3 regions of the Shinella sp. JR1-6 genome follow, and region 3 is predicted to be linked to each of the others. Evidence: riboswitches for the same ligand, from Rfam matches in the RefSeq annotation. Region 3 holds a riboswitch; each other region holds the start of a gene.
The links. Region 3 has a riboswitch for cobalamin ahead of EXZ48_RS21715 (hypothetical protein). Riboswitches for the same ligand answer to the same signal wherever they lie in the genome.
Positions count from the first base shown of each region.

Region 1 (3,269 bases), on a different contig from region 3:
TCATGCCGATCGCGGCGACCGAGACGCTGCGCACGCTCGATGAAAAGCGCACCCTGCCCCTCGGCACCGCGCCCGACGGCAGCGAGCGCCTGAAACTGCGCTCGCTCGGCGGCAGCAACGGCCATGGCAACCTGCGCACCGTCTGCGTGCGCACCTGCGACGGCGGCTTCTTCCCGATCTCGTCGGGCGCGACACCGCTCGACTTCCGGCGCGACCAGAAGGTCTGCGCCATGATGTGCCCGGAAACCGAGACCGAACTGTTCTACCAGTCGATGACCAGCGGCCAGGAAACCGAGCAGATGACCTCCACGGTCACGGGCCGCCCCTATTACGAAATGCCGAACGCCTTCTCCTACCGCACGCGCGACCTTTCCAAGCCCGGCGCCTGCGGCTGCAACCTCTCGGCCTACTACCAGGAGATGATCAAGCGCGAGAAGGCGCTGAAGGGCGACGACGCCGAGACCGCGCGCGCCGGCACCGCCGACGATTCCGACAGCGGCTCGATCACCACCATTCGCACCCTGCCGAAGAAGGAAGAGACCCCGGTCAAGATGCCGGCGAAGGTCGAGGAGCGCGACTACGACCCGGCCAGCAGCAAGGTGCGCACGGTCGGCCCGGTCTTCCTGCCGGCCAACGAATCCGCCATCGACCTCGGCCGCCCGGTGGATGCCGGCGTCAACTGACGCCTTCCTCCGGCCAGCGTTCCTCGAACACCAGGTCTTCCAGCGGCAGGCGTTGCCGCCAGCCCTTCACCGCCAGCTCCGGCTCACCGTAGAGTCGGTCGACGAAGCCGACGCACAGCCAGGCGACGATCTCGACATGGCCGGGTATGCCGAGGATCGAACGGATATCGCTGTCGTGGAAGATGCTGACCCAGCCGACGCCGACGCCTTCCGCCCGCGCCGCGAGCCACAGGTTCTGCACGGCGCAGACCGTGGAATAGACGTCCATTCGCGGGTTGTGCGTGCGGCCGAGAACCACGCTGCCGCCGCGGGTCGGATCGCAGGTCACGCAGATCGACAGCGGCGCCTTCAGGATACCCTCCAGCTTCAGCGCACGATACTGCGCCTGACGCTCTCCTTCGAACATCGCCGCCGCCTCGGCATTGGCTTTCAGGAAGGCCGCATGCACCGCCTGACGGGTCGCCGCGCTGCGCACCAACAGGAAGTTCCATGGCTGCATGAAACCGACAGACGGGGCATTGTGAGCGGCCTGCAGCAGGCGGCCGACGAGGTCGTCCGGCAGGGGATCGGTCAGGAACTGGTCGCGCACGTCGCGGCGCGTTTCGATGGCACGGTAGACGGCTTGCTTTTCCTCGCGGGAAAAGGCGCCCGCCCGGACCAGAGGGTCCAAGGGTTCGCTTCGCATCGTCATCTCCCCAACAATGCGTCACAACCTGCCGCCGTCCGCGCGGTTCGGTCTATCGTGCCAGGCCGGTCTTCTGACTTCGGGTTACGCGGCAGGCACCTGCCTTCCCGGTTGAACAACCAGTGGCAAAAGCCTGAATCGATTCAAGCTTTTACGGTGCAAACCATCCCCGTCACAGCGTTGGGCACGTTCCGGACCTGAGCGTTTCGCCCGCACCGGATTCCCGATTCTCCCGCCGGAGCGGGCACCTGACGCGAAGGATATGCGCATGGCTTGCGGGCACGATCAAGCCCGCCTGCGCCATGCACCGCCGTGCCTGCGCCTCAGAGCGGCGCATCCGGATGGGGCGAGCCGTCATAGGCACCCCAGATAGACTGGTCGAAGCAGATCACCGAGCCCGTCATCAGGCCGGATTCCGGCGAGGAGAGATAGGCGCAGGCCCGCGCCACCTCGGCCGGATCGACGAGCCGCCCGAAGGGCTGGCTTGCCGCCGCTTTCGCCAGCCAGTCGTCGGCCGCGCCATGGAATTCGCGCTGGATGCGATCCTCTCCCTCCGAGGCCATCCAGCCGATGTTGAGGCCGTTGACACGGATGCGGTTGCGCAGAACGGCATAGGCCGTGTTCTTGGTCAGCGTCTCGAGCGCGCCCTTGGAGGCACAATAGGCGGCGATGAAGGGCTGGCCGGCCTTGGCCGACATCGAACCGATATTGACGATGGTGCCCTCGGTCTTCTCGCGCCGCATCACCGTGATCGCCTCCTGCATGAGGAAGAACGGCGCGCGTACGTTGACCGCGAACATGCGGTCGAACAGCTCCGGGCTCGTATCGAGGATCGTGCCGCGGTCGGTGATGGCGGCGGCGTTGACCAGCGCGTCCACACGGCCGAAGGCCGCGTCGCAGGCGGCAATGACCGCGCGCGCATCCTCGACCACAGCGAGATCGGCCTTCACATAGAGTGTCGCAACACCCGTCGCGCCGGAAATCTCCTTGGCCTTCGCCTCGCCCTTGGCGGCATTGCGACCGCAGATGACGAGGCCCGCCGCACCCCGCTCGGCAAAGAGCCGGGCGATCGTCGCCCCCAGTCCCTGCGTTCCTCCCGTGACGACGGCGATCTTGCCGTCGAGCCGCGCACCTTCACTCATGCCATGCCTCCCTTGCAGACCGGCCGACACTGGCTCGCGAACAACGAGAAGCCGATCGACACATGATTCATTTCCGCAAGCAAATCCCCTATCGGGCTGTTTCTCAAGCCATTTCCGGAGACAGAGACCGACCGGACACGACTATCTTCAGACAGGGCCGGCGCCTGCTGCGGCGCATCCTGGCGGAAACCCCATGGAAACAAGGCGGTAGGCGCTTCAGTGCGCAGGGCGACTGGTCAGGCCGCGCGTACCGCATCGGCTTCGGCAATCGCGTCGCCAGCCATGTCGCCGACATGAACGGCTCGGTTGCGACCGGCATTCTTGGCCGCATAGAGCGCCGCATCCGCCATCACCATCACATCGTGCAGGCTACCACCATGGTCCGGGAACTGGGCAATGCCCGCGCTGCCGCCGATGACCAGAAGCTGCCCGTCATGGGCGATCGGTATTTGCGCATCCCGGACAAGGCCCTCAGCAAGCTCGAGGAGCATCTCGCGGCTGGAGACACCGCCAAGGAGCACGGAAAACTCATCGCCGCCGAGGCGGGCGACCGTACCGAGCGGGCCGATACGCTCGGAAAAGCGGCGTGCGACAGCCTGCAGCACCGCATCGCCAGCCGCATGGCCGTACCGGTCGTTGACGGCCTTGAACCGGTCGAGGTCGAGAGCGACGATCGAGAAGGGCTGGCTCTCGCCCTTGCGGATGGCATGGCGCACCTCTTCGTCGAAACCGCTGCGGTTCTTCAGCCCCGTCAGCGGA
Region 1 is NZ_SHMI01000005.1:33,357-36,625, reverse strand. Features, by position in the region: gene EXZ48_RS10130 (DUF2865 domain-containing protein) at 1-683, shown strand, start outside; gene bluB (5,6-dimethylbenzimidazole synthase) at 676-1,368, opposite strand; cobalamin riboswitch at 1,414-1,635, opposite strand; gene EXZ48_RS10120 (SDR family oxidoreductase) at 1,692-2,510, opposite strand; gene EXZ48_RS10115 (diguanylate cyclase domain-containing protein) at 2,747-3,269, opposite strand, start outside.
Region 1: linked by a shared signal. The riboswitch ahead of bluB (5,6-dimethylbenzimidazole synthase) and the one ahead of EXZ48_RS21715 (hypothetical protein) in region 3 are both predicted to bind cobalamin.

Region 2 (3,269 bases), on a different contig from region 3:
CCTTGCAGAAGAGGCTGAAAAGCGCGCCGAGGAGGCGGCCGCCGCCGAGCGTGCCGCGCAGGAGAACGACACGGCGACTGCCGCCCGTGAAAACGAAGCGCAGGGCGCCGACAGGAAGGACCGCGGCCTTGCCGTCGAGCAGGCCGACGATGCGGCCAAGCGCGAGGAAGAGACTTTCCAGAAGGCCGTGCTCGACGGCTCGGAAAAGGCTTTCCGCGCCTATCTCGACGAATATCCGGACGGCCGCTTCGTCGCCGATGCGCGCGAGCGCCTGTCGGCGCTGTCAAACACCGCCCGGCAGGAAGCAAAGCCCAGGACGGACAGCGAAACGGCGATTGTTGAGGCCGAGCGCAAGGCCGAGCAGCCGATCGTCGACCGGCGCGAGGCCTATATGGAGCGCTCGACCCGCGCCCAGGCGCAGCGCTGGCTCAGCATGCTCGGCTTCAACACCTACGGCGTCGATGGCGTCTTCGGTTCGCGCACCCGTTCGGCGATCGCCGCCTGGCAGGGCTCGTCGGGCTACCGCGCCGATGGTTATCTTTCCCGCCAGCAGTACCGTGCGCTTCGGCAGGCTGCGCAATATGCCGAGACCAGGCAGAATCGCCAGCGCCGCTACCAGCAGGACTATGACGTGCTGGAAGGCCCGGTCGATGGCTACTACGAGCGCTACTACCGCGACGACGGCTACTACAACGATGGTGGCGGTCTGGTGATCATCCCCGGCTATTGAGAATACGACGGCCGGGCGGCGGTTTCAGCACAGGTGATGACGCTGCCGGTCGATTGACTTCCCGGGGGTGGAAGCATAATCATCCAGACTATTGGATGGTTCCCGGATCCGGAAACGGATCGGGGAGTAAATGGGAATGTGACGCGGCGGACCCAATCAGGGCGCTGCAATCACGGCCGACCCCGCGACTGTAGAGTGGCGAGGGACGCCCATCCGGATGGGAGGATCTGCGGGGAGCGGGGCAATGGTGCCGTGGTTTCGCGCTGTGAGAACCAGACGGAAAAGCCACTGGGTGGCATCGCGATCAGCAGGGGTTGGACGCCTCTTCTTCTACGAATCGTCCGCCTTTTCGCGATGCCTTAGCCTGGGAAGGCGAGGGTGCCCCGCAGGCGTTTTCAACGCCCGACGCTGCGAGCCAGGAGACCTGCCAGCCAATGTGAAGGACATTTCGTCCGACCTGGGGAGGTTTCCCCGCTGCCTGCACGGAGGTTGTCATGGCTGTTTCGACTACGTCTTCTGTTACCCTTTCCGCAAACGACCGTCTCGTCGCCGGTGTTTTCGCTCTTCTGCTCGGCGCCTTCCTGGTGTTCGGTGCGGGCCTTGCGAATTCCGCCGTGCTGCACGACACGGCACACGATACGCGTCACTCCTACGGCTTTCCCTGCCACTAAGGAGTTTTCGACATGATCGTTCGTTATCTCCTGGCCGCCCTGGTGGCCGGGCTGTTCTCCGGCGTGCTGATGACAGCCGCCCAGGAGGCTCGAGTCGTGCCGCTCATCCTGCATGCCGAGGAGTTCGAGGGCGGCGACGAAGCCGCACCCGCAACCGAAGGCACGACGCCGGCCACGGGCACGGAAGGCGCTGCACAGACGCAGGAGCATTCTTCGCTCGGCGCGGTCATCCTCGACATGGCCTCTGCGCTCTCGCCGGTCTCCGTCGCCTATGCCCATGAGGGGGAGGATCACGAGGAAGGCGGCATCATGTTCGGCATGAGCCGGTTCTCCGGCACGCTTCTGGCAAACCTCGTCACGGGCGCTGGTTTCGGCCTGTTGCTTGCCGGTTTCAGCCTCGTGTCCGGCCATCCGATCACGGTGGCGAACGGCGCGCTCTGGGGCGCGGCCGGCTGGCTTGCCGTGCACATGCTGCCGGCCATCGGCCTGCCGCCGGAGCTTCCGGGCTTCCCTGCCGCCGATCTCGGCGACCGCCAGGTGTGGTGGATCGCAACCGTCATCCTGTCGGCGGCCGGCCTCTACCTGCTGTTCCTCAAGCCGAACATCGTCGCCAAGGTCATCGGCATTGCGTTGATCGCGGCGCCGCAGGTCTATGGCGCCCCGCAGCCCAGCGACATTTCCAGCAACGTTCCGGCCGTGCTCGGTGCGGAGTTCGCCGTCGCTGCCCTTGCCACGACCCTGTTCTTCTGGATCGTGCTCGGCCTCTCGCTCGGCTTTGCCAACGAGAAGATCGCCAAGGCAGCCTGATATGACAGTGACATCGCCCGGAGCCGTCCTGGTTCTGGGCGGCGCGCGTTCCGGAAAATCCGCTTTTGCCGAGAGGCTGGTCGCCGAGACCGGCCTCTCGCGTCATTACATCGCCACGGGCCGCGCCTTCGACGACGAGATGCGCGAGCGCATCGCAAGGCACCGGGAGGACCGCGGCGACGGCTGGCAGACCCATGAGGAGCCGCTGGCGCTCGCCGCGCGCATCGCTGACGTCGCCCGGGCCGATAGGGCCGTGCTCGTCGACTGCCTGACGCTGTGGGTGACGAACCTGATGCTGGAGGAGTGCGACATCGCCGCCGAATGTTCGGGCCTCCTGGAGGCTCTTCGACAGGCGCCGGGGCGGATCGTGCTTGTCTCCAACGAGGTCGGCCTCGGCATCGTGCCTGAAAACCGCATGGCGCGCGAATTCCGCGACCATGCCGGGCGGCTGCACCAGAAGGTCGCCGCCCTCGTGCCTGAAGTCTATTTTATCGCGGCCGGACTGCCGCTGAAAATGAAGGGTTGAGCCATGCTGCAACAGAAGATCCCCGCCACCGTCATCACCGGCTTCCTCGGCGCGGGCAAGACGACGCTGATCCGCAACCTCCTGCAGAATGCCGGAGGAAAACGCATCGCGCTCATCATCAACGAGTTCGGGGATCTCGGGGTCGACGGCGACGTGCTGAAGGGCTGCGGCGCGGAAGCCTGCACCGAGGACGACATCATCGAGCTGACCAACGGCTGTATCTGCTGCACCGTCGCCGATGATTTCATTCCCACCATGACGAAGCTGCTGGAGCGGGAGAACCGCCCGGACCATATCGTCATCGAGACTTCGGGCCTCGCCCTGCCGCAGCCGCTGGTCGCCGCCTTCAACTGGCCGGAAATCAAGACGCAGGTGACGGTGGACGGCGTGGTGACTGTCGTCGACAGCGCCGCCGTTGCCGCCGGCCGCTTTGCTGACGACCACGACCGGGTGGATGCGCTGCGCGTCGAAGACGAGAACCTCGACCATGAAAGCCCGCTCGAGGAACTGTTCGAGGACCAGCTTACCGCCGCGG
Region 2 is NZ_SHMI01000004.1:419,160-422,428, forward strand. Features, by position in the region: gene EXZ48_RS09665 (peptidoglycan-binding protein) at 1-730, shown strand, start outside; cobalamin riboswitch at 810-1,177, shown strand; gene EXZ48_RS09670 (CbtB-domain containing protein) at 1,225-1,401, shown strand; gene EXZ48_RS09675 (CbtA family protein) at 1,414-2,208, shown strand; gene cobU (bifunctional adenosylcobinamide kinase/adenosylcobinamide-phosphate guanylyltransferase) at 2,210-2,734, shown strand; gene cobW (cobalamin biosynthesis protein CobW) at 2,738-3,269, shown strand, end outside.
Region 2: linked by a shared signal. The riboswitch ahead of EXZ48_RS09670 (CbtB-domain containing protein) and the one ahead of EXZ48_RS21715 (hypothetical protein) in region 3 are both predicted to bind cobalamin.

Region 3 (3,269 bases):
GTAGACGGCGAGCTGGCCGGCATTGACGATGCCCATGTCCATGCCCGCCTGGATGGCGTGGTAGAGGAAGACGGCGTGCATCGCCTCGCGCACAGGCTCGTTGCCGCGGAAGGAGAAGGAGAGGTTGGAGACGCCGCCGGAAATGTGGGCATGCGGCAGTGTTGCTGTGATCTCTGCCGTCGCCTCGATGAAGTCGACGCCGTAATTGTCGTGCTCCTCGATGCCTGTCGCGACGGCGAAGATGTTCGGGTCGAAGACGATATCCTCGGGCGCAAGGCCTGCGACGTCGGTGAGCAGCTTGTAGGCGCGGGTACAGATTTCCACCTTGCGTGCCTTCGTGTCGGCCTGGCCCTTCTCGTCGAAGGCCATGACGACGACGGCGGCGCCATAGGCGCGCACGAGCTTGGCATGGTGAAGGAAGGCCTCTTCGCCCTCCTTCAGCGAGATGGAATTGACCAGCGGCTTGCCCTGCACGCATTTCAGGCCTGCCTCGATCACCTCCCATTTCGAACTGTCGATCATCAGCGGAACACGGGCGATGTCAGGTTCTGCGGCGATGAGGTTCACATATTCCGTCATGGCCTTGGCGGAATCGATCAGGCCCTCGTCCATGTTGATGTCGATGACCTGTGCGCCGTTCGCCACCTGGTCGCGCGCGACATCGAGCGCCGCGGCATAGTCGCCCGCGGTGATCAGCTTGCGGAATTTCGCCGAGCCCGTGACGTTGGTGCGCTCGCCGACATTCACGAAGGGGATAGCCTCGGTCAGCGTGAAGGGCTCGAGGCCCGAGAGGCGCATGTGGCGCGGGATGTCGGGGATTGCGCGCGGTGCGTGGCGTGCGGCGGCCGCCGCGATGGCGCGGATATGGTCCGGTGTCGAGCCGCAGCAGCCGCCGACGATGTTGACGAGGCCATCGCGCATGAAGCCCTCGATCTGGGCGGCCATTTCCTCCGGCGTCTCGTCATATTTGCCGAAGGCGTTCGGCAGGCCGGCATTGGGATAGGCGCAGACGAAGGTTTGCGCGACGGAGGAGATCTCCGCGAGACGGGCGCGCATGGCGTTGGCACCGAGTGCGCAGTTGAGGCCGATGGAGAAGGGATCGGCGTGGCGTACCGAGTTCCAGAAGGCCTCCGGCGTCTGACCGGACAGCGTGCGGCCCGAGAGGTCGGTGATCGTGCCCGAGATCATGACGGGCAGCTCGATGCCCTTTTCCTCGAAGACTTCGCGGGTGGCGAAGATCGCCGCCTTGGCGTTCAGCGTGTCGAAGATCGTCTCGATCAGGATGATGTCGGCGCCGCCGTCGATGAGACCGCGCAGCTGGTCGGCATAGGCGCGCTTGAGGTCGTCGAAGGTGACGGCGCGGTAGCCGGGATTGTTGACGTCAGGCGAGATGGAGGCCGTGCGGTTCGTCGGGCCGAGTGCGCCGGCCACGAAGCGGCGGCGGCCGTCCTTTTCGGTGGCCCTGAGGCCGGCGCGGCGGGCAAGGCGGGCGCCGTCACGGTTCAGTTCATAGACCATGTCCTCCATGCCGTAATCGGCCTGGGCGATGGTCGTGGAGGAGAAGGTGTTGGTTTCGAGAATATCCGCGCCGGCCAGCGCGTAGCGATAGTGGATGTCCTCGATCGCGCCGGGCTGGGTCAGTGTCAGGAGGTCATTGTTGCCCTGCTGGTGACATGCGCAATCGCCGAAGCGATCGCCGCGGAAATCCTCTTCCACCAGCTTCAGCGTCTGGATTTCCGTGCCCATGGCGCCGTCGAGCACCAGGATGCGCTCGCGTGCGGCGGCCTGAAGGGCAGCGAGAATCTCGCGCCCATCGCGTGGCGGCAGTTCAGGTCCGAACAGGGTGTCCAGGTGCGATTCGGCCACGGCAAAGCCCTCCGGTGCAATAATCCTGCACCGGAAATCACATAAAGATATCTTTATGTCAATATGTCTCTATGCCTTAGAGGTCAGTGCATCGGTCGATTCGACCCGGCCAGGGAGGCGAACAGCGCCTTCAGTCTGGCGATGTCGGGATCGACCTTTTCATAGCGCGAGAGTCTCTGGACCTCCTTCAGCGCCTCGACGGCAAGGTCGGCGCCGTGCGGCTGCCAGAGCAGCCAGGAGATGAAGATGGCTTCCGGTTTCCCGGCGAAACCATTGTCGGTGATGGCAAGCATTTCTTCCCCAATCGGAAAATTGGGGGATGACCGGACGCACGCTGCTGGAACTTCGCCCGGAGGCGACAAGCAAGCGCACCACTGGGACACCCCGCCCATGGACGTTACGACTGTCAGGGCAGGTCTCCTGGCTTGCGGGTCATCGCGTCTGTCTCGCCTTCCCGGTGAAATCCACCAGTGGCATGGAGCGACAGCAGCTCGCCGTTCACAGTTGCGGGGGCAGCGCCGGTCTTGGTGCTCCTTTCGGAGCATCGCACCGGCTTCCCTCTTAGCCTCCGAGCCAATCGACTCGGAAGACCCTGACGGCGTCAAACTGGCTTGGCGCCGGCACCGAGTCAATGGTGCAAGGCTCCGTTCGGCGGTTTGGACACAGCTTGGCGGGCAGCCAGATGGGCGGGCGGGAACTTTTTCCTGCCGCATCCATTTGCCATTCTCCTGCTCCTTGCGTCCGCTCGCCTCCTGCGAGGGGCGCACGATTCACCAAAACCGCAGATGAGGGTCGATGCTGCGCCATCCGGTCATGTTGACATGTTGCAAGTCTCTGTCCTTACGGCTAAAAAATGCCGTTTTCATGCACCACGCGGCCAGGATGCCAACCAGCGTGTCGCTTGAGCCATGTCCATTCCAATCGCGCCGTCCGGGCGCTGTTTGGTCACATGGCTGATCGCGGCACCGAGATGAAACCTGCCCGCAAAAAACCGTTCGGCGCAAAGGCCGTCGCCGGATGGTTCCATATGGCCGGATCCAGAATCAGAAACATGCCCCTTCACAATACGCCGCAAGCCCCTTCGCGCGACGCCGACGCCAAGCAGATCGATTATAACGATTCGATCCGCGCCACCTATCTGTCGCTGGAGGAGCTCGCCGATTGCGGTGAAGCGCTGGCGCGCGACAAGACCGCGGCGCTGCCCGGCTTCCACCCTTTCGAATTCCGCGCCCGGCACAAGGAAAACGAGAAGGAAATCTTCCGCGTCTATCGCGCCACGGCCAAGGATGTCGAAGCCGGTGCGCAGATCACGCCGGCGGCCGAATGGCTGCTCGACAACTACTACGTCGTCGAAGAGGCGATCCAGGAAGTGCGACGCGATTTTCCGCGCCGCTTCTATCGCC
Region 3 is NZ_SHMI01000013.1:165,184-168,452, forward strand. Features, by position in the region: gene metH (methionine synthase) at 1-1,866, opposite strand, end outside; gene EXZ48_RS21715 (hypothetical protein) at 1,950-2,159, opposite strand; cobalamin riboswitch at 2,259-2,476, opposite strand; gene EXZ48_RS21720 (GH36-type glycosyl hydrolase domain-containing protein) at 2,918-3,269, shown strand, end outside.